Regions from separate parts of the Rhodoplanes sp. SY1 genome, predicted to be linked through region 3. Evidence: riboswitches for the same ligand, from Rfam matches in the RefSeq annotation. Region 3 holds a riboswitch; each other region holds the start of a gene.
The links. A riboswitch is a leader RNA that binds a small molecule or an ion and turns the genes downstream of it on or off. The one in region 3 is predicted to bind cobalamin.

Region 1: another riboswitch for cobalamin. It lies ahead of ABTU92_RS16855 (TonB-dependent receptor); the one in region 3 lies ahead of ABTU92_RS03405 (cysteine-rich small domain-containing protein).
Region 2: another riboswitch for cobalamin. It lies ahead of ABTU92_RS21055 (energy-coupling factor ABC transporter permease); the one in region 3 lies ahead of ABTU92_RS03405 (cysteine-rich small domain-containing protein).

The regions. Positions count from the first base shown of each region.
Region 1 is NZ_JBEOMB010000061.1:7,721-14,750, forward strand. It holds gene ABTU92_RS16840 (response regulator) at 1-280, opposite strand, end outside; gene ABTU92_RS16845 (NAD kinase) at 520-1,302, opposite strand; gene cutA (divalent-cation tolerance protein CutA) at 1,380-1,715, shown strand; cobalamin riboswitch at 1,943-2,150, shown strand; gene ABTU92_RS16855 (TonB-dependent receptor) at 2,337-4,547, shown strand; gene ABTU92_RS16860 (acyl-[ACP]--phospholipid O-acyltransferase) at 4,752-7,030, opposite strand, start outside.
Region 2 is NZ_JBEOMB010000089.1:440-7,469, forward strand. It holds gene tcuA (FAD-dependent tricarballylate dehydrogenase TcuA) at 1-1,015, shown strand, start outside; gene tcuB (tricarballylate utilization 4Fe-4S protein TcuB) at 1,002-2,123, shown strand; gene ABTU92_RS21050 (aminotransferase class I/II-fold pyridoxal phosphate-dependent enzyme) at 2,094-3,137, opposite strand; cobalamin riboswitch at 3,323-3,569, shown strand; gene ABTU92_RS21055 (energy-coupling factor ABC transporter permease) at 3,644-4,318, shown strand; gene ABTU92_RS21060 (energy-coupling factor ABC transporter substrate-binding protein) at 4,315-4,617, shown strand; gene cbiQ (cobalt ECF transporter T component CbiQ) at 4,601-5,332, shown strand; gene ABTU92_RS21070 (energy-coupling factor ABC transporter ATP-binding protein) at 5,329-6,171, shown strand; gene ABTU92_RS21075 (cobyric acid synthase) at 6,371-7,030, opposite strand, start outside.
Region 3 is NZ_JBEOMB010000009.1:30,269-37,298, forward strand. It holds gene ABTU92_RS03395 (hypothetical protein) at 1-176, opposite strand, end outside; gene ABTU92_RS03400 (cobyric acid synthase) at 463-2,049, opposite strand; gene ABTU92_RS03405 (cysteine-rich small domain-containing protein) at 2,046-2,462, opposite strand; cobalamin riboswitch at 2,644-2,869, opposite strand; gene ABTU92_RS03410 (phosphopantetheine-binding protein) at 3,006-3,431, shown strand; gene ABTU92_RS03415 (MotA/TolQ/ExbB proton channel family protein) at 3,503-4,018, shown strand; gene ABTU92_RS03420 (DUF2149 domain-containing protein) at 4,015-4,443, shown strand; gene ABTU92_RS03425 (TonB-dependent receptor family protein) at 4,452-6,950, shown strand; gene cobN (cobaltochelatase subunit CobN) at 6,973-7,030, shown strand, end outside.

The sequences.
Region 1 (7,030 bases), on a different contig from region 3:
GGCCGGTCAGCATGATGATCGGCACGAACGGGTTGGCGTTGGCGCCCGGCTGGCGGATCATCTGGGTGAGCTCGAGCCCGTCGAAGATCGGCATCGCCCAGTCGGTGATCACGATGTCCGGAATGTTGTGCGTGAACGCCTCGAGGCCGGCGGCGCCGTCCTCGGCCTCGTAGACCTCGCGGGAGCCGAAGCCGTGCAGCAGCGTGCGCAGGATGCGACGCATGTGCGCGTTGTCGTCGATCAGAAGAAACCGCAGCCGGTTGAAGTCGATGCGGACCATGGCTCACGCGAGACTGACACGATGCCTGAAGGATCAGGCTCGATCCTGCCCGCGAAGCTTTAAGGAAGGGTTTAGGTTAACCGGGCGGGGGCGGACGCCATTCGGTTGTCGATATCAGAGCACGTCATTCCGGGGCGCCGCGCAGCGGCGAACCCGGAATCCAGCCCCGCAGTCCGTGCATGCCACTGGATTCCGGGTTCGCGCCTTGGGCGCGCCCCGGAATGACGGAGCTCGTCGCCTCAATGGCTGAACTGCTCGCGCAGGATGCGCTCGTCGAGATTGTGGCCGGGGTCGAACAGCATCAGCATCTCGATCGCGTGGTCCATGCGGATCTCGACGTGCTTGACCGAGCGCACCTCGTCGTGATCGGCGACGGCGGCGACCGGCCGCTTGTCGGCCTCCAGCACCTCGATCGTCACCACGGCGCTGTCGGGCAGGAGCGCGCCGCGCCAGCGCCGCGGCCGGAACGCGCTGATCGGGGTCAGTGCGAGCAGCGGCGAGCCGATCGGGATGATCGGTCCGCCGGTCGAAAGATTGTAGGCCGTCGAGCCGGCCGGCGTCGCCACCATGATGCCGTCGGCCGTGAGCTCGCGCAGCCGCATCTTGCCGTCCACCATCACGTCGAGCCGCGCCGCCTGGTAGGTCTGGCGGAACAGCGACACCTCGTTGATGGCGCGGTGCTCGTGGCCGCCTCCGTCGACGTCGAGGGCGCGCATCAGCAGCGGGTGGATCACGGTCGCCTCGGCGTCGTGCAGGCGCTCCTTCAGCCCGTGCTCGTGATACTCGTTCATCAGGAAGCCGACGGTGCCGCGATGCATGCCGTAGATCGGCTTGCCGGTGCTCATGAAGACGTGCAGGGTCTTGAGCATCAGGCCGTCGCCGCCGAGCGCGACGATGACGTCGGCCTCGTGCGGATCGACATTGCCGTAGCGCTGGGTCAACCGGGCGAGGGCCGCCGTCGCCTCGGGGGTCTGGCTCGCCACGAAGGCGATCCGCTCGATCTCGGCAGGCAGATGGGTCATGCGCGGCTCGTGCGGCGGATCGTTCGGTGGTTCGTGCGATACCGGCGCCGCACCGCCGCCGACGCGAAGGAGTGGCGATGGAACGGGTGGTGTTCGTCTATACGACCTTTCCGGGGCTTGTCGAGGCGGAGGAGACCGGACGCGCGCTGGTCGAGGCGCGGCTCGCCGCCTGCGTCAACATCCTGCCCGGCATGGTCTCGCTCTATCGCTGGGAGGGCGCGATCGAGCGCGGCGAGGAGGTCGTGATGCTGATCAAGACCCGGGCGTCGCGCGCCGAGGCGGTGCGGGCCGCCGTCAAGGCGCGCCATTCCTACACGACGCCGGCCATCCTGGTGCTGCCGATCGAGAGCGTCGACCAGGCCTATCTCGGCTGGCTCCTGGCGGAGACCAAGGCGGACGACGCCGAGGACTGAAGACCCGTGTTCCAGGATGCTCCGGACGCCGTCATTCCGGGGCGCACCGAAGGTGCGAACCCGGAATCCAGCGGGCGAATCCGAAGGACTTGGTTGGATTCCGGGTTCGTGCGCCTCACGGCACACGCCCCGGAATGACTCTTCCGGGTGTGGGCTTCGCGCAACACTTCTCCGGCTAATGCACTCGGGTCGGGGCCTGCACGATTGACGCGCGGGGCGCGGGCGACCGAAGGTGCGGGTGTGCTGGTTCCCGGCGGGCGACCGCCGGGAGGAAAGAGGGAACACGGAACGCGCCCCGCGAGGGTCGTGAAGCCGTGGCTGGACCCGCAACTGTGAGCGGCGAGCCGCATCCACCGTGGCCACTGGGAAACCGGGAAGGCCGGATGCAGCGACGACCCGCGAGCCAGGAGACCTGCCCGCACAGTCACCCAACCGGTGGGCGGGAAGCCCCATACGGAGCGGTCTTTCGCAGCGGTGACACCGTGACCGGCGCGGGGACCGCTATGCTCGTTCGTCTCGTGAAGCGTTTGGACACCGATCGGCCGGGACGGCCGGACGGGCGTCTTTCGCGTCGGCTCATGCAACGCGAACCGCATGACCCTTTCGCGAAGGACGACAGGAATGACCCACGACCATTCGAACCGCGCTAGGGCGGCCCGCGCCGCCGGCCTCGCCGTTCTGCTCGGCAGCACGGCGTTGCTCGGCAGCGCATTGCTGCTCGCCGGTGACGTGCAGGCCCAGCAGGCGCCGGCGACGACCGACACCGCGCTGCCCGACCTCTACGTCACCGCGACGCGCCTCGGCGGCGGCGCCGGCGGCGCGCTCGGAATCACGGGTGCGTCCACGACCGTGATCACGGCCGAGGAGATCGAGCGCTCGCCCGAGCAGACCATCCCGGGCATCCTGGCCCGCGAGCCCGGTGTCCAGGTCTCGAACCTCTACGGCGGCGTCAACGGGGCGCGCGCCACCGTCGACATCCGCGGCTTCGGCGCCACCGGCGCCCAGAACACGCTGATCCTGATCGACGGACGCCGCGTCGATCTGCCCGATCTGCAGACCTTCGACTGGGGCTCGGTGCCGATCAACGCGGTCGAGCGCATCGAGGTGACGCGCGGCAACTCCGGCGGCGTGCTGTACGGCGACGGCGCCGTCGGCGGCGTCATCAACATCGTCACCAAGAAGGCGACCGGACGGCCGAACGGCGCCCGCGCCGAGGTCGCCTACGGCTCGTTCAACCAGGTCGAGGGCAGGGGCACGGCCTTCGCGTCGAGCGGGCCGCACGCGCTGGCGCTCTATGCCAATGCGGTGCGCTCCGACGGCTATCGCGACAACGGCCAGTATCATCAGACCAACGCCGGCGGCGACTATCGCTACACCCGCGACTGGGGCAGCTTCTATCTGAACACGACGCTGAGCGACCAGGTGCTCGGGCTTCCGGCCGGCCGCCGCGTCGACCCGACGCTCGGCCTGAATCAGCTCGCGACCGACCGCCGCGGCACCAACACGCCGTGGGACTTCGCCAACCAGCAGCAGGCGACGGCGACCACCGGCGTGACCTACGACCTGACGCCGGGCGCCGAGCTGATCGTCGACGGCGGCGTGCGGGTCCGCAAGCAGCAGGCGGCCTATTTCCCGTCCTGCCTCGACACCTTCACGGGCGTCTACAACTCGGCCTGCCGGCAGCAGATCGGCTCCGCCTACGACACGTCCTATTTCGAGTCCTCGCTCGTCACCTCGTCGGTGACGCCGCGCCTCAAGGTCGACACGACGGCGTTCGGCCTGCCGCTGAAGTCGCTGAGCGGCGTCGACGTCTATCACACCGACTATTCGTCGCCGCGCGCCCTGACGGAGGGTGCGGCGCCGCTGCACCAGTACGATCTCGACCAGACCTCGCTCGCCGCCTACACGATGAACACGGTGACGCTGTTCTCCACGACCGACGTCTCGGTCGGCGGGCGCGTGCAGCGGACCTCGCTGTCGGCGCGCGATGCCGTGAACGCGGCGGCACCGGGCTATCTCTACTTCGGCTTTCCGACCGTCGTGCAGGCGAACCCGCTCGACGACACCCAGACCAACCGCGCCTGGCACATCGGCATCGAGCACCGCTTCAACCAGCAGCTCACGCTGTTCGGCCGTACCGCGCAGAGCTTCCGGGTGCCGAATGTCGACGAGCGCATCGGCAGCGCGCCCTACGGCATGCCGAGCAATTTCGCGCTGAAGACCCAGACCTCGCGCGACTGGGAGGCGGGCGTGAAGGTGACGGCCGGCCCGATGTTCCTGCAATGGAGCATCTACGACATGGTTCTGGAGAACGAGATCTTCTACTCGCCGTTCACCACCACCAACGTGAATCTCGATCCGACCCGGCGCTACGGCTCCGAGGCGCTGGCGACCATGCGGGTCTCCGACACGGTGCGGCTGAAGGGCAGCTATGCCTATACGCGCGCCGTGTTCCGGGAGGGCGTCTATGCCGGCAACGACGTGCCGCTCGTCGCGCGCAACACGGCGGGCGTCGGCGTCGTCTGGAACATCCTCGACAGCCGCCTGGTGTTCACCGGCGACGTGCGCTTCGTCGGCTCGCGCCGCATGGACAACGACAGCCGCAATCTCCAGCCGATGACGCCGACCTACACGATCCTCGACGCCAAGATCGCCGGTGAGTGGGACCGCTACTTCTGGTCGTTCGCCGTGCAGAACCTCTTGAACGAGGACTATTTCGACTACGCGGTCGCCAGCCCCTATCCGGACGGCTTCGGCAGCAAGTACGGCGTCTACAACGCCTATCCGCAGCCCGGCCGCACCTTCGTCCTGCGCGTCGGGGCGAATTTTTGAAAGATCGTCGTCGTTCTTTGGGCAGACGACAGATTCACCTCTCCCCAGCGGGGAGAGGTAGGATCTCGCGCGACAGGCGCGAGATCCGGGTGAGGGGGTGCCGAGGCATCCAACTGGCGCCGTAAACCCTCACCCCGGTCGTCCGCTTCGCGGACGCCCGACCCTCTCCCTCAGGGAGAGGGTCTCGGAGGCGCCGGCGTGGCGCTACGCCGCGCCTTCCAGCTTGGCGCGCTCGCGCACCATCTGGACGACGGTGAGGTTGTCGACCTTGCCGGAGCCGAGCAGCGGCATCTTCTCGACATGGACGAACTCGGCCGGGATCAGCATCTCGGAGGCGCCGCGCGACTTCGCGAAGGCGATGAAGTCGGAACGGGTGGCGCCCTTCTGGGTCGTCACCATGATCAGCTTCTCGCCCTTGCGGGCGTCCGGGATGGTGGCGACGGCGTGCAGCGCGTCCGGCCACAGGTCGAACGCGATCGTCTCCACGGCGGCGAGCGAGATCATCTCGCCGCCCACCTTGGCGAAGCGCTTGGCCCGGCCCTTGATCGCCACATAGCCCTCGGCGTCGATGGTCACGATGTCGCCGGTGTCGTGCCAGCCCTCGTGCGGCGGTTCGATCACGCCGGGCTTGTCGACCTTCAGGTAGCCGACCATCACGTTCGGTCCGCGGATGTAGAGCCGGCCGCCCTCGTCGACGCCCTCGACCTTGTCGAGCCGCGCCTCGATGCCGGGGAAGAGCCGGCCGACCGTGCCGAACTTGTTGAACATCGGCGTGTTGAGCGCGATCACGGGCGCCGCCTCGGTGACGCCGTAGCCCTCCAGGATGCGCACCCCGAACTTCTCCATGTAGGTCTTGCGCGTCGCCTCCTTCACGGCCTCTGCGCCGGCGAAGATGTAGCGCAGCGAGCGGAAGTCGTAGGGGTTCGCGGTGCGGGCGTAACCGTTGAGGAACGTGTCGGTGCCGAACATGATGGTCGCGTTGGTCGCGTAGACCAGCTCGGGCACCAGCCGGTAGTGCAGGGGCGAGGGATAGAGATAGACGTGCACGCCGTTGACCAGCGGCAGGATGAAGCCCGCGGTCAGGCCGAAGGCGTGGAACACCGGCAGCACGTTGAACAGCTTGTCGGAGTAGCCGAAGTCGACGATCGCCTTGGCCTGGGCGGCGTTCGACAGGATGTTCCGGTGCGACAGCACGACGCCCTTCGGCACGCCCTCCGAGCCCGACGTGAACAGCACGGCGGCGGGGTCCGACGGCTGCCGCGCCACCAGCGGCGTCCTGAACTCGCGCAGGCCTTTCAGCTTGTCGAGCGTCGTCACGGTCGGGCGCACGTCCTCGAGGTAGACGATGCGGTAGTCGGGCGCGAGCGCCGCGATCACGTGGTCGAGCCGGCCCTTCTCGATGAAGGCGCGCGAGGTGACGACCGTGGTGAGGCCGGCGGCCTTGCAGGCGGCCCGGATGTTGGTCGGCCCGGCCGAGAAGTTGAGGATCGCCGGCACGCGGCCGGCCCACATCAGGCCGAGCAGCGTCACGGCGGCGCCGTTGGCGTTCGGCAAGAGCACGCCGAGATACTCGCCGGGCCCGGCATGGACCGAGAGCTTGCGGCCGAGCACCGCGGCGCCGACCAGCATGCGCTTGTAGGTGAGGGCGCCCGACACCGGGTCCTCGATGGCGATGCGGCTCATGCCGTGGAACTCGCCGGCATGCACCATCGCCTCGAACACGGTGCAGTCCATCTCGGTGGTGCGGAAGATCAGATCCGACATCACGCGATAGAGCGCGGCGCCCGCGGCGACGCGGCGCTTTTTTCCGCGCAACTCTTCGGGAACCGAGATGCGCACCGGCGGCAGGATCGTCATGGTGATCTTGGGGAACCAGCGGCGGCGGACCTGATGGTCCTTCAGGCGCGAGAACGGCGTCTGCTCCAGCCCCTTGATGCGCACCGGCACCACCATGGCGCCGGACTTGTCGGCGATCAGGCCGGCGCCGTCGTAGATCTTCATCAGGCTTCCGGTGACCGTGATGCGGCCCTCGGGGAAGATGATCAGGCTGTCGCCGCCCTGCACGGCATGGATGAGCTGGCGGGTGCCCCACGGATTGGTCGGGTCGATCGGCATGGCGCGGGTGAAGCGCAGGAACGGCTTCACCCACCAGCGCTCGGCGATGTGGCAGTCGATCGCGAACACCGGATCCTTGGGCAGCACCGACAGCGCGAAGGGCGCGTCCAGGAAGCTCACGTGATTGAGCGCGATGATGGCGTTCGGCCCGGCCTTCTCGATGTTCTCGAGCCCGTGCACCTCGGCGCGGAAGAACGCGCGCGCCACCGTCGAGAGAAAATCGCGCACCGGGTTGGTCGGCAGCGTCTTGAAGATCGCGTATCCGACGACCAGGTTGGCGACGCCGAGCAGCATGAACAGCGTCGCCGGCGCGAGGCCGGCGAGCTGGAGGAGCGCGACGCCGAGGCCGGCCGCCACCATGAAGGCGG
Region 2 (7,030 bases), on a different contig from region 3:
CGCCGGCGTCCGGCTGCAGGCGCTCGATCACGGCGTGCTGCCCTACTCGCGCCGCACCGCCTTCCTGCTCGGCGGCGGCAAGGCGATGGTGAACGCCCTCTACGCCACGGCCGAGGAGATCGGCGTCGTCGTCTCCTACGACACGACGCTCGCCGCGCTGCAACCGGACGACGCCGGCTGCGCGGTCGTGCTCGACACGGCCGCCGGCCGCGAGTCGATGCTCGCCAGGGCCGTCGTCGTGGCGACCGGCGGACACCAGGCGGATCTCGCGCAGCTCCGCGTCGATCTCGGCCCGCAGGCGGAGCGGTTCGTGGTGCGCGGCTCGCCCTACTGCACGGGCCACGGCCTCGATCTTCTGCTCGGGCTCGGCGCCGAGCCGGTCGGCGACCGGGCGAGCGCCCATCTGGTCGCCGTCGACGCGCGCGGGCCTCGTTTCGACGGCGGCATCGTCACCCGGATGACCGGCATCCCGCACGGCATCGTGGTCGACCGCACCGGCCGGCGCCTCGCCGACGAGCGCGCCGACACCCGCCGCACCCACTACGCCCAGTGGGGACCGCGCATCGCCGCCTGTCCGGACCAGCTCGCCTATCTGATCGTCGACCAGGACGGTCTGCGGCGCGTCGGCCCGACCGCGCTCGCCCCGGTCACGGCGCCCTCGGTCGCCGAGCTGGCGCGCCGGCTGGAGGTCGATCCCGCCGCGCTCGATGCGACGGTGCGGACCTTCAATGCCGAGGCGGCGGAGCGCGAGCCGGCGGTGCGGCCGCTGGCGGCGCTGCCGCTCGCCGCCTGGCCGCTGCTGCCCGGCCTCACCTTCACGCATTTCGGCGTCGCCGTGGACACCGGCATGCGGGTGCGGTTGCGCGGCGGGCGCCGCAGCGAGCGGGTGTTCGCGGCCGGCACCACGATGGCGGCCAACGTGCTGCGCCACGGCTATCTGGCCGGGCTCGGGCTCACGCTCGCGGCCGTATCGGGCCGGATCGCCGGCGAGGAGGCCGCCCGTGCCGCCGCGTGAGGTCGCCGAGGAGGCCGAGCGGGTGCTGCGGCTGTGCAGCGCCTGCATGTATTGCGACGGCGTCTGCGCCGTGTTCCCGGCGATCGCCGGCAAGGCGACCTTCTCGCTCGCCGACGTCGCCCATATCGCCAATCTCTGTCACGCCTGCCGTGGCTGCTGGCACGCCTGCCAATACGCGCCGCCGCACCCGTTCGCCGTCAACGTGCCGCAGACGCTCGCGGCCGCCCGTGGCCACACCTACGCGGACTTCGCCCGACCGCGCTGGCTCGCCGGCGCGTTCGGGCGGCACGCCTGGATGCCCGCGGCCGTGGTGGGCGCCGCCACGGTCGCGGCGCTTCTCCTGGTCGTCCTAACGGTGCCGCGTGAAACCCTGTTCGGGGTGCATCGCGGCGGCGGGGCGTTCTATCAGGTCGTGCCGTGGGGCGTGATGACGACGGCGGCCGGCCTCTCGTTCGTCTGGGCCGTGGCCGCCATGACGGCGTCGACGGTGGCGTTCTGGCGGGCGATCGCGCCGCCGGTCTCCGCCCGGGTCGTCAAGCGGGCGCTGTGGCCGGCGCTCTTCGACATCGTGACGCTGAGCAATCTCGGTGGCGGCGGCCCCGGCTGCAACGACGTCGACGGCCGTTTTTCGCGCGAGCGGCGCATCGCGCATCACGTGATGGTCGGCGGCTTCGCCCTGACCATCCTGTCGACGCTCTCGGCGGCACTCTGGCATCACGTCGCCGATGCACCGGCGCCCTACCCGGTCTTCAGCCTGCCGGTGCTCGCCGGCACGATCGGTGGCGTCCTGATGCTGGTCGGCATCGGCGGGCTCGTTTCGGTCGAGCTGCGCACCGACACGGCGGCGACCGAGCCGGGGGAGACGCGGCTGAACCTCGTCTTCCTGGTGCTGCTCGGGCTCGTGGCGGCGAGCGGGCTCGCCGTGCTGGTGTTGCGCGAGACCGTGCTGATGGGCGTCACGCTGACGCTCCATCTCGGGCTCGTCACCGGCTTCTTCCTGGTGCTGCCGGCGAGCAAGATGATGCACGCACCCTACCGAGCGGCGGCGCTGCTGCGCGCCGCCATCGATCGCATCGCCTCACCGCCCCGGCGCAGCGGCGGCGAGTGAGCGGCAGGCGGCGGCGAGCCGCGCGAAGGCCAGCTCGTCCGCCGGCAGGCCGAACCGGTACCTGTTCGGTGTATGGGGAAAGCCGCGCACCAGAATGCCGGCATGCGCGAAGGCGTCGACGAGATCGCGACCCGGCGGGCCTTCGGCGAGGACGAAGAGATCGGTGCCGCCGAGGATGCGCAGGCCGCCGCTCACGAGCATCCCCTCGAGTCGGGCGCGGTCGGTGGCGAGCCGCGCCCGCATCGCCGTCGCCCAGGCCGTGTCGAGGAGCGCCGCGGCCGCGATCGCGCAGGCCGGACCCGACACCGGCCAGTCGCCGAGCCGCCGCCGCCACGGCATCGCGGCCCGCTCCGCCACCGCGACGAAGCCCACCCGCAGCCCGGCGAGGCCGTAGAACTTGCCGAGCGAGCGCAGCACCACCACGCCGTCCGGCAGCCGGTCGGCGGCGAGCAGCGACAGGTCCGGCGTAACGTCGGCGAAGGCTTCGTCGACGATCAGCTTGCGGCCGGCGGCAGTCCACGCCTCGGCGAAACCGAGGAGCGCCGCGCGCGAAACGCTCGCGCCGTCCGGATTGTTGGGGTTCACCAGCACGACGACGTCGAGGTCGCGGGCGGCCGGGTCCGGCAGCGCCGGCAGCGGCCGCACCGTGGCGCCGGTCTCCTCCCAGGCGGCGGCATGCGACGAGTAGGTGCGCCCTACCACGCCGACCCGCAGCTTCGGTCCGAGAACCACCGGCAGCAGCCGGATGGCGAGCTCGCTGCCCGGCACCGGCAGCAGCGCCGTGCCGGCCGGCCGGCCATAGGCCGCCGCCGCCGCATCGGTCAGCCGGTCGAGGTCGCGGCCGAGCGGCAGCCGGCGATACGCCTCGGGATCGACCGCCGGCACCGGATAGGCGTGCGGATTGATCCCGGTCGACAGGTCGATCCACGGGGGCGGGGCGTCCGGATAGAGCCGCTCGGCCTCGTCGACACGCCCGCCGTGCCCGCGCAGGATCGCCTCGTTCCTCGGCTGCATCGGCCCGCCCAATCGGTCGTCTCAGATCGATCTGCCCGAGTCCGCCGCGGACTTCGATCCCGCTGGCGGCCGTCGAGGCCGGCGAGGCTTAGCCCGCCGCCCGCCGCGGTGCAATCGACTGACCGCGCCGCGACCTGTACGGGCAACAACGGACAGTCCGATGCTTGCGCCGGCACCCGCCGTGCGCCTAATGTCGCCGCGATGGTTCCTCGCGCCGCTGCTTCGACGCGAGGTGAAAAGGGAATGCGGTGCGGCGCCCCGCGGGCGCTCAGGCCGCAACTGCCCCCGCAACTGTAAGCGGCGAGGCTTTCGCGCGAGTTCGTCACTGGCCGCAGTCTCCCCCTCCGATCGGGACTGCGCGACGGCCGGGAAGACGGCGCGGGAGCCGCCGAGCCGCGAGTCAGGAGACCTGCCATCGAGGTGGCGTGCGCGAATGGTTCCGGGCGGGGTGTTCCGGGGCCTGACGAGGCGCATGCGCAACCGGCGGGAGGGTTCGCGTGCACATCATGGAAGGCTATCTGCCGGTCGGGCATGCCGCCGGCTGGTTTGCGGTGTCCGCCCCCTTCGTGATCGCCGGGGCGGTCCGGATTCGGCGCATCCTGCGGGACGAGCCGCAAACCAAGATGATGCTCGCCGCGGCCGGCGCCTTCACGTTCGTCATGTCGGCCCTGAAGATCCCGAGCGTCACCGGCTCGTGCTCGCACCCGACCGGGACCGGGCTCGGCGCGATCCTGTTCGGCCCCGCCGTGATGGCGGTGCTCGGCACGATCGTGCTCGTCTTCCAGGCGCTGCTGCTCGCCCATGGCGGTCTGACGACGCTCGGCGCCAACGTGTTCTCGATGGCCATCGTCGGACCGTGGGTGAGCTGGGCGGTGTGGCAGGTCGTCACCCGGCTCGGCCTGGGGGCGAGCGTCGCGGTGTTTTGCGCCGCCATGCTGGGCGACCTCTCGACCTATCTCACGACCTCGGTGCAGCTCGCGCTCGCCTATCCGGACGCGAGCTCGGGCGTGCTCGGCGCCGTGGCGAAGTTCGGCGGCATCTTCGCCGTCACCCAAATCCCGCTGGCGATCGCCGAGGGCCTCTTGACCGTGGTGGTGATCAACGCCCTCGCGGCCTCGCCGGGCCTCCTCGGCGGGATGCGGAACGGCGTGCGCGGCCTTGCCGGGGGGACCGAACGATGATCGCGAAGCGAACCTCGTGGCTGCTGATCGCGCTTGCGGCCGCCATCGTCGCCGCGCCCCTGCTCCTGCCGGGCATCGAGGGCGAGTTCAAGGGCACGGACGATCAGGCGGTGAGCGCCATCGCCGAGGCGCGCCCCGGCTACGAGCCGTGGTTCAAGCCGCTGTGGACGCCGCCCAACGGCGAGATCCAGAGCCTGCTGTTCGCCCTGCAGGCGGCGCTCGGCGCCGGCGTGCTGGGCTACGTGATCGGCCGAAGGCACGGCCGATCGTCCGCGTCCGACGATGTCCCCCGTCGATAGGGCGGCCCATCTCAACCGCTGGCGGACGCGTTCGCTCGCCGAGAAGTCCGTCCTGGCCTTCGGCATGATGGCGCTCGCCCTCGCCTTTCCGCCGTTTCCGGTCGCCCCGGTGGCCGCCGTCGTGATGACGGTGGCGACGCTCGTCGGGGCGCGGGTGTCGCCGCGGACCTGGCTCGCCTGCGTGACGGCACCGTTCGGCTTCCTGCTGATCGGATCGCTGTCGCTCGCGCTGCAGGTCGGCACCGCCGGCATCGGCCTCGCCCCGGACGGCCTCATGACCGCAGCCGGAGCGACGGCACGCGCGCTGGCGTGCGTGACGGCGCTCCTGTTCCTCGCCCTGACGACGCCGGCGACCGATCTGGTCGCCGGTGCGCGGCGTCTCGGCCTGCCCGGCGAGATCGCCGAGATCGCCCTCCTGATGTACCGGTTCCTGTTTCTCCTCGGAACGACCGCGCTGGCCATGGACACGGCCCAGGCGGCCCGGCTCGGCCATGCCGGCGCCCGGCGCCGGCTGCGCTCGCTCGGCGGGCTGATCGCCAACCTGCTGCCGCGCTCGCTCGACCGGGCGCGTCGCCTGGAGATCGGCCTCGCGGCGCGCGGCTGGACCGGCGAGATGCGGGTGCTGTCGCGCCGCGCCGCCGTGTCATGGCCGGCGCTGGCGCTCGTCCTCGCGATCGAAGCCGGTGTCGCCGGACTGGGGCTTTGGGCGCGGTGAATCTCCTCGAAGCCCAGGCTCTGACCTACGCCTATCGGGACGGTGGTCCGGCCCTGTCGGACCTCGATCTCGTCGTCCGGCGCGGGCGACGTCTCGCCATTCTCGGCCCCAACGGCGCCGGCAAGACGACGCTGCTCCTGCACCTCAACGGCACGCTCCGGCCGCAGCGCGGCCGGGTGCTGCTCGACGGCGCACCGGCCGGTTACGGCCGCGCCGACCTGACCGCCTGGCGCCGCCGCGTCGGGCTGGTGCTGCAGGACGCCGACGATCAGCTGTTCGCCGCCTCGGTCGAGGAGGACGTCTCGTTCGGGCCGCTCAATCTCGGGCTCGCCGACGACGCGGTGCGCCGACGCGTCGCCGACGCGCTACACGTGATGGGGATCGGCGACCTCGCCGAACGGCCGACCCACATGCTGTCGTTCGGCCAGAAGAAGCGCGTCGCCATCGCCGGCGCCGTCTCCATGCGGCCCGAGGTGCTGCTGCTCGACGAGCCGACCTCGGGCCTCGACCGCGCCGGGCGCGACGGCCTCCTGGCCGCGCTGCAGGCGCTGCACACCGACGGGGCGACGCTGGTGCTCGCGACCCACGACGTCGACCTCGCCTACCGGCTCGCCGACGACGTCGCGCTGTTCGCCGACGGGAAGGTGCTCCGCCAAGGGCCGGCCGAGGAGGTTCTCGCCGACCGCGCCGCCATGGCGGCGGCCGGGCTGGAGTCGCCGTTCCTCCTGTCGCTGGGCCTCGCGGCCCGCGAGGCCGGCATTCTCGGCGCGACCGACCCGCTGCCGAAGACCCGCGAGGCTGTGTTGGCGCTTGTCGCGCGGAGCTGGCGGAAGAGCTGACCGGGGTCGTGAGAGCTGCCTCGGCCGAGGTCTCGTGTCCCGGGCGCGGCGCGCCGCGCCGCGAACCGGGACCCAGGGGCGATCAGCCGAAGCGCCGATCGTGCCGCGCGTCGTGCCGCCCCTGGGCCCCGGCTCTGCGGCGCATCAGGCCTGCGGCCTGCCGCGCCTTGTCCGGGGCACGAGCCCGAGCATCGGTAAATCAGCGCGCGAGCCCGAGCAGGGCCTCGATGTCGACATGCGCCTCGAGATGCGACGCCAGCGCATCGAGGGTCTCGTCGACCATCGCCTCGTAGGCGAGGCCGCCCTGCTCCGCGACGGGCGCGCCGAGGCGAGAGAGCCAGGCGGCGCGCTGGCGATCGTCGGCGAAGAATCCGTGGACGTAGGTTCCGGCGACGCGGCCGTCCGGCGAGACGGCGCCGTCGTCGCGGCCGCCATCCTGCGCGTCGCCCTGCGGATCGTCGAGCCGCACCAGCGGCCGCGCCGTGCCGGAACCCGTCGTGCGGCCCATATGCATCTCGTAGCCGGAGAGCGGCACGCCGTCTTCGACGGTGCGGCCCGTCACCGCGACCAGCGACTTGTCGCCGGTCAACGTCGTGATCACGTCGAGCAGCCCGAGCCCGGCCGCCGTGCCGGGCGGTCCCTCGACGCCGTCCGGATCGGCGATCTCGCGGCCGAGCATCTGATAGCCGCCGCACAGGCCGAGCACCCGGCCGCCGCGACGGACATGCGCGAGAATGTCGACGTCCCAGCCGACCGCGCGCAGCGCCGCGAGATCGCGGATCGTCGTCTTCGCGCCCGGCAGGATCACCAGGTCGGTGTCGGCCGGCAGCGGCGCGCCGTTCCTCAGGAGCACGAGGTC
Region 3 (7,030 bases):
CCGCGACCGCCTATCGCCGCTGGGCGATCCGCGGCGGCGCCGTGGCGGCCGAGGCCGACGGCATGCTCGAGCGGATCGCCGGCAACTGGCATCCGATCGACGGCGGACGGCTCACATGCGTTCTCGCCGGCACGGGGTTCGAGCGGCCGACGACGTTCTTCCAGGCGCTCGGCCATGTCGGCGTGATCAGCCGCGCATCGGCACGCGAGAGGTCGGACCAAGCAGCATCGAGCGGCCCTCGCAAACCGCGCCCGCGAGCACGCGGCGACGGCGAGCCCGCGCCGGGCCGCCGGCAATCCGCAGATGCCGGACGACGAGCAGAGCGACACGCGCCGGCGCTGACGGCACCATTCTGCCGCGACGCGATAGCCCATGTCATCAGTGGACCTCCTCCGGAATGCAGAGACCGCAGTGTCGGAACGATCCGTCGATCGGCCGCCATAGCCCTCGCTACACCCGCAGTCAGCGGGCGAGCGCGAGGAGCGCGTCGAGATCGAGGTTCTCCTCGCAGTGGTCGGCGAGCGCCTCGATGGCCGCCTCGGTGCGCTGCGCGAAGTCGAGACCGGACGCCTGCGCCCCGACCGACCGGAGCCAGTGGCCGCGGAACGCATCGGCGCCGAACAGGCCGTGCACATAGGCGCCGGCGACGCGGCCGTCGGCCGACACGGCGCCCTCGGGCCGGGCGCGCCCTGCCCCGTCGTCCAGCATCAGCCACGGTCGTGACAGACCCGGCCCCGTGGTGCGCCCCATGTGCATCTCGTAGCCGGTGACGCGACAGCCGCTGAGGCGATCCACCGCGTCGATGTCGACGAGGCGCTTGTCGTCGCCGATCTCGGTCTCGACGTCGAGCAGGCCGAGGCCGGCCGTCTCGCCAGGCGCGCCCTCGATGCCCTGCGGGTCGCGCACCACGCGGCCGAGCATCTGGAAGCCGGCGCACAGGCCGATCACGCGGCCACCGCGGCGCGCATGAGCGAGAATGTCGATGTCCCAGCCCTCGCGGCGCAGCACGTCGAGATCCGTGCGTGTCGCCTTCGAGCCGGGCAGAATGATCACGTCGGTGTCGACCGGGATCGGATTGCCGGGCTGGACGAAACGCAGCGCGACGCCCGGCTCGGCGGCGAGCGGATCGAGGTCGTCGAAATTGGCGATGCGCGAGAGCCGCGGCACCGCGACGACGAGGCCCCGTCCGCCGAACTCGGCGGAGCGCTCCAGCGCGAGCGAGTCCTCCGCCGGCAGCCGGTCGGCGATCGGGAACCAGCGCAACACGCCGAGGAACGGCCAGCCGGTCTGCGCCGTGATGGTCTTGACGCCGGGATCGAACAGCGAGAAGTCGCCGCGGAACTTGTTGACGATGTATCCCACCACGCGGGCGCGGTCGGCCGGATCGAGCAGCGCGTGGCTGCCGACGAGCGCCGCCATGGTGCCGCCGCGGTCGATGTCGGAGAGAATCACGACCGGCAGGTCGGCTTTCTCGGCGAGGTGCATGTTGGTGATGTCGGAGCGGCGCAGGTAGATCTCCGCGCCCGAGCCGGCGCCCTCGACCAGCACCAGGTCGGCCTCGGCGCGCAGCCGGTCGAGTGAGTCGAGGATCGCCGGCATCATGCCGTGGCGCATGCGGTGATAGATGCGGGCCGGGCAGTTGCCGAGCACGCGCCCGCGCAGGACGACCTGCGAGCCGATGTCGGTCTGCGGCTTCAGCAGCACCGGGTTCATGTGAATCGACGGCGCCGCCTTGCAGGCGCGGGCCTGCAGATGCTGGGCCCGGCCGATCTCGCCGTAGATGATTTCTCCATCCGGTCCCGGGGGGAGATCGCTGTCGGCCGCGACGGCGGCGTTGTTGCTCATGTTCTGCGCCTTGAACGGCCGCACCACGAGGCCGCGGCGCGTGAAAGCGCGGCAGAGGCCGGCCACCACCATGCTCTTCCCGACATCCGAGGCGGTGCCCTGGATCATCAAGGAGCGGGCGCGGCGCGGCAGCGGCAATGCGGCGGGCGTGAAGGCGATGCGGGAGACGAGGCCGGCGATCTGGGCATTGACGTCGATGGTCATGATCTGGTCCGAGGAGGCTTCATCTGATAACGCCGCGTCTGCTCGTGTCCGTCCCAGACCACGGGCCGCTCGAGCCACTTCTGGATGAAATTCCAGGCGCCGCCGTAGCCGTTGTGCGGCAGGGTGCAATCCGAGCAGTCCTTGCGGCGGATCCCATTGCGATCGGTAAAGACCTTGTAAGGACCGGGACAACGGTAAGCGATCAAGGGGCAGTAGCAGAACAGGCAGTTGAACTGTCCGCGCACGCCCGTGTGGCAGGGCAGGAACGGACAGGCCGTGTTGGTGAAGCCCTTGAAGGCTTCGTTGGTGGTGGTGTCCTTCGGCTGCATGCGAGGCCCGAGCAACAGCGAGCGCAGCGGCGACGTCGTCACCAGCGCGAAATGCGCGGCAGAGGTTCTGCCGGCAAGCGACATCGCCCGCCGACGCGATGCGCCGCGGATGCGGATGACGATCGGCTTCGCTCGAACGGCAAGGCCGCACGGGCATTCGCGCCACCGACCGACCCGATGCCGATCGTGCGCGGACCGATCACGTGAAAAGCGGAATCAGAATTCGATGATCATTAGCGCTCCCCTTTCGACCCGCCGTCGAACGGAATGGACCAGCGTCTTCGGCCGGTCTCCTGGCTCACGGATCATGGTCTCCGATCACCTTCCCGGGACATGGCCTGATGGCGTCCCAGTGGCTCCGATCGGCGACGATCCGTCTACAGTTGCGGGGGCAGCTGCGGCATTGGCGAGACGCTCGTGTGACGAACGTTCGCCGGACCGCATTCCCGTTTCACCTCTCGACGAGAGGCACCGAAGACGCCTTCAAATGAGCACGAAGGCGGCCGGGGTGCAAGGCCGGGCTTTTCCGGAACTGCGAGACCGACGGCTCACGACCGCGCCGATCCGGCCGTCGCGATCAGCGCGCCATCACGGCATCCGCGCGGACGGAACAGCTGGAGACGATGTGTGCGGACGCCGAGTCCGGCGAGCTCGCCGCCGCTCACCGTCAACGGCAAGATCGACCGCCGCGCCCTGCCGGTGCTCGCCGCCGCGGCGCCGTCGGCAGGACCCGCGTCGCTGCTGGAACGCCGGATCGCCACCGTGTTCGGCCGACTGCTCGGCCGCGCCGACATCCCGCCAACTGAGAGCTTCTTCGAGCTGGGCGCCACCTCGGTGCTGCTCATCGAGGCGCACGGGCGGCTGCGCGACGAGCTGCGAAGGAATTGCCTGCTCCACGGCGTCCGGAGAGACGAGCAGGAGCCTTCGAAGCCGAGACAGAGCCGGTCGGGCTCTCCGGTCGCGATGCAGAAATATCACAGCGTCCGGGAGCTAACCCGGCAGGGCTCATCCGCTCTTGCAATCGCGCCGAGATTGTTACGATATAACATTTAATTCAGGATCGAGGCGCCGACCGTCGGAGACCCAAGGGCCGGACGGTCGGAAAGCGCCCGCGGAGTCGTGCCATGTCGTTCTTTACGCAGCTCTCCGAGCTGCTGCTGACCCCCGTCCAGCTCGCCATCCAGGCGCTGTTCCTGCTCTCGCTGTTCGAGAGCGGGCGGCTCGTCGTGCAATGGGCCTTGCGGTGGCGCGGCCGCCGCGGCTTCCGCACGCCCGCGGCCGGCGGCTTCGGGGCGCTCGGCGGCGGCTACCCGCTGGCGCGGCGCTATGCGGACGATCCGGCGCTGACGCTCGACGAGCTCGACGTCGCCGCCATGAAGCAGCTCGAGCTGATCCGGGTGGCGACCCGGGTGACGCCGATGCTCGGGCTGATCGCCACGCTGATCCCGATGGGGCCGGCGCTCGTCGCCCTCACCCGCAACGACGTCGCCCAGATGAGCGAGCTTCTGCGCTCGGCCTTTGCGGCCGTGGTGCTGGCGCTCGCCGCCGCCTGCTTGTGCTTCTGGATCGCCTCGGTGCGGCGGCGCTGGTGCGCCGAGGAGCTGGTCGCGGTGAAGCGGCGGATCGAGGCCCGGCCATGACGCTGCGCATTCTCGAAGAGGACGAGGAGCTCGACCCGATCCTCTCGGTGGTCAACCTGGTCGACGTGTTCCTGGTGATGATCGGCGCGCTGATGATGATCATCGCCGTCAACCCGCTCAACCCGTTCGCGTCCGAGACGGCCGTCGCGGTGAAGAACCCGGGCCGGCCCGACATGCAGATCGTCGTCAAGGACGGCGAGAAGATCGAGACCTACACGTCGACGCAGGAGATCGGCAGCGGCGAGGGCGTGCGGGCCGGCATCGCCTACCGGCTGAAGGACGGCTCCTTCGTCTACGTGCCCGAGACTGCGCCGTCCGGCGGCGCCCCGGCCGCGACGCCCGGCCGCCGGATGCCATCGGGCCCGGCCGCCCCGCGCGGCCCCCTCCCCTCGCCCCGCCCCGTTCCGCCATCGCCCTCGCCGTGAGGCCCGCCATGCGTATCGCCTGCATGTCCCTGAACGCCGTTCTCCTGTCCACGGTCGCGCTGCTGCCCGCAGCCGCTCTCGCCCAGACGGCCGAGCCGCCACCGGCGACGCCGGCGTCATCGGGCGCCACGAGCGGCGCCGGCGGCGCGGGCGCGAGCGAGCCGGTGCTGCTGGAGACCGTGGTGGTGACGGTGCCGAAGCCGCGCGTGACGCCGGCGCGGCCCGCCTCGGGAACGGCGCGCGGCCCCCGCAGCGGCAGCACCGCCACGGCCGTGCCGGTCGCGGGCACCGGCTCCGGCACGGCCGACGGGGCGGCGCAGACCCAGCCGGTCAACCCGCCACCCTATGCCTTGCAGGCGCGCCGCGCGCTGCGCCGCCCCGGCGCCGAGTCGGTGGTCTCGGTGACGCAGCAGGATCCCGGCACCAAGTCCAATCTCCGCCAGGTGCTCGACGAGGTGCCGGGCGTGCTGATCGGCCAGCGCGGCGGCGAGAACAGCCTCGGATCGATCTCGATCCGCGGCAGCGACACGTCGCAGGCCGGGCCGCGCGGCGGCCGCGGCGTGCGCGCCTTCGCCGACGGCGTGCCGCTCGGCCGGCTCGTCACCGGCGTCACGCTGCCGCTCCTCGATCTGAAATCGACCGACTACATCGAGGTCTATCGCGGCGCGAGCAGCCTGCGCTACGGCGCGCTCGCCACCGGCGGCGCCTTGAACCTCGTCTCCAAGACCGGCCGCACCGCGCCGGGCGCGACGATCTCCACGGCGGTCGGCAGCAACCGCTTCCGCGAGAGCCAGATCGAGCTCGGTGGCTTCAAGGACAAGTACGACTTCTACGTCCAGGTCAACGACCACTTCGACGGCGGCTACGAGTTCAACTCGCGCAACTACGCGCCGCGCTTCAGCGGCAATTTCGGCTGGCAGCCGACCGACAACATCGAGAACCGCACCTATGTGGCGATCGGCAAGAACCTGCAGGAGCTGCCGACCTCGGTGCCGCTGAGCCAGCTCTCGCGCTATCGCCAGTCCGGCTACGACCCGAACAAGACCTCGTTCCCCTACGACCTGCGGGCGAACTACGAGTATCAGCGCGTCGTCAACAAGACCGTGATCCGCTCGGACCAGACCTCGGTCGAGATCGCGCCGTATTTCCTGCGCTCCGCCTTCGACCACCTGCCGAGCGCGTCCGCCGGCATCCAGGACGTGGTGTGGACCGACTGGGGCGTCTCGCTGCGCCTGGAGAACCGCAACGAGCTGATCGGCCGGCCGACCGAGCTGGTCTTCGGCTATCGCCCGACCTACGAGGACGCGAGCTACAAGACCTATCAGTGGGCCAAGGGCACGCGCGGCACGACCAAGGCGTCGCTGGTCTACGACGACGCCTTCCACGCCTGGTTCCACGAGGGCTACGGCGAGGCGGCGATCGAGGTGATGCCGCGCGTGAAGCTGTTCACCGGCGCCCAGGCGTTCTGGACCGACCGCAATTATCACGACGGCTATGCGGGCCCGCGGATCGCGTCGGGCACCGAGGCGAGCCCGGCCGGCGGGGTCGGCATCGGCCCGGCCTCGTCGAACGGGCTGCGCAACTACGAGCGCGACTTCTCCGCCTTCAATCCGAAGTTCGGCGTCAACTGGGAGTATCAGCCGAACCACTTCGTCTACGCCAACATCGCGCGCAGCACCGAGGTGCCGAACGCCGGCGACATCAGTTCGCTCCTGACCCTGCAGCAGACCGTCAACGGCCTGCGTGCCGGCACGCTGAACATGATCGACAACCTCGCCATGCAGCGCGCCTGGACGGGCGAGATCGGCGTGCGCGGCGGCTGGGACCGCTTCCGCTACGACGTCGCCGTCTACGACATGCGGCTGAACGACGAGATCCTGTCCGCCTGCGCGCTGAACTTCATCCCGCTGTCGCGCTTCACGGCGGCTCAGCAGGCGCAGCTGCGCGGCCAGTTCGCCTGCAGCAACGCCAACAGCCTGGTCGCCTTCAACGTCGACAAGACGCGCCGCACCGGCGTCGAGGCCGGCTTCAAGACGCGGCCCGTCGTCGACGTCCTCGCCGCGGGTGACCATGTCCATCTCGACATCACCTACACGTTCATCGACTCCCGCTTCGTCGACGATCCGACCTTCGGCAATGCGCAGATGCCACTCACGCCGCGCCACCAGGCCTTCGCCGAGCTCGGCTACCGGCATCCGGCCGGCTTCTTCGCCGCCGGCAACATCCGCTTCGTCGGCGAGCGCTGGACCACGTTCGACAACTCCGGCGGCGACGCCTTCGTGGCGCCGGCCTCGACGCTCTACGGCGCCCGCGTCGGCTGGAAGGCACCGGACAGGTCGTGGAGCGTGTGGGCCGAGGGCCGCAACCTCGGCGACGTCGCCTATGTGAGCGACTTCGCGCCGCTCTTGCGCTCGGCTGACGCGCCGACCACGCCGGGCGGCACGCCGTTCGTCTATCCGGGCGCCGGCCGCGCCTTCTTCGCCGGCTTCAGCAAGACGTTCAACTGACGACCTTCGAAGGATGACCGCCATGCGGCTGCCGCACCTCGTGATCACGATCATGACCCTGGTGCTGGCGGCCGTGCCGC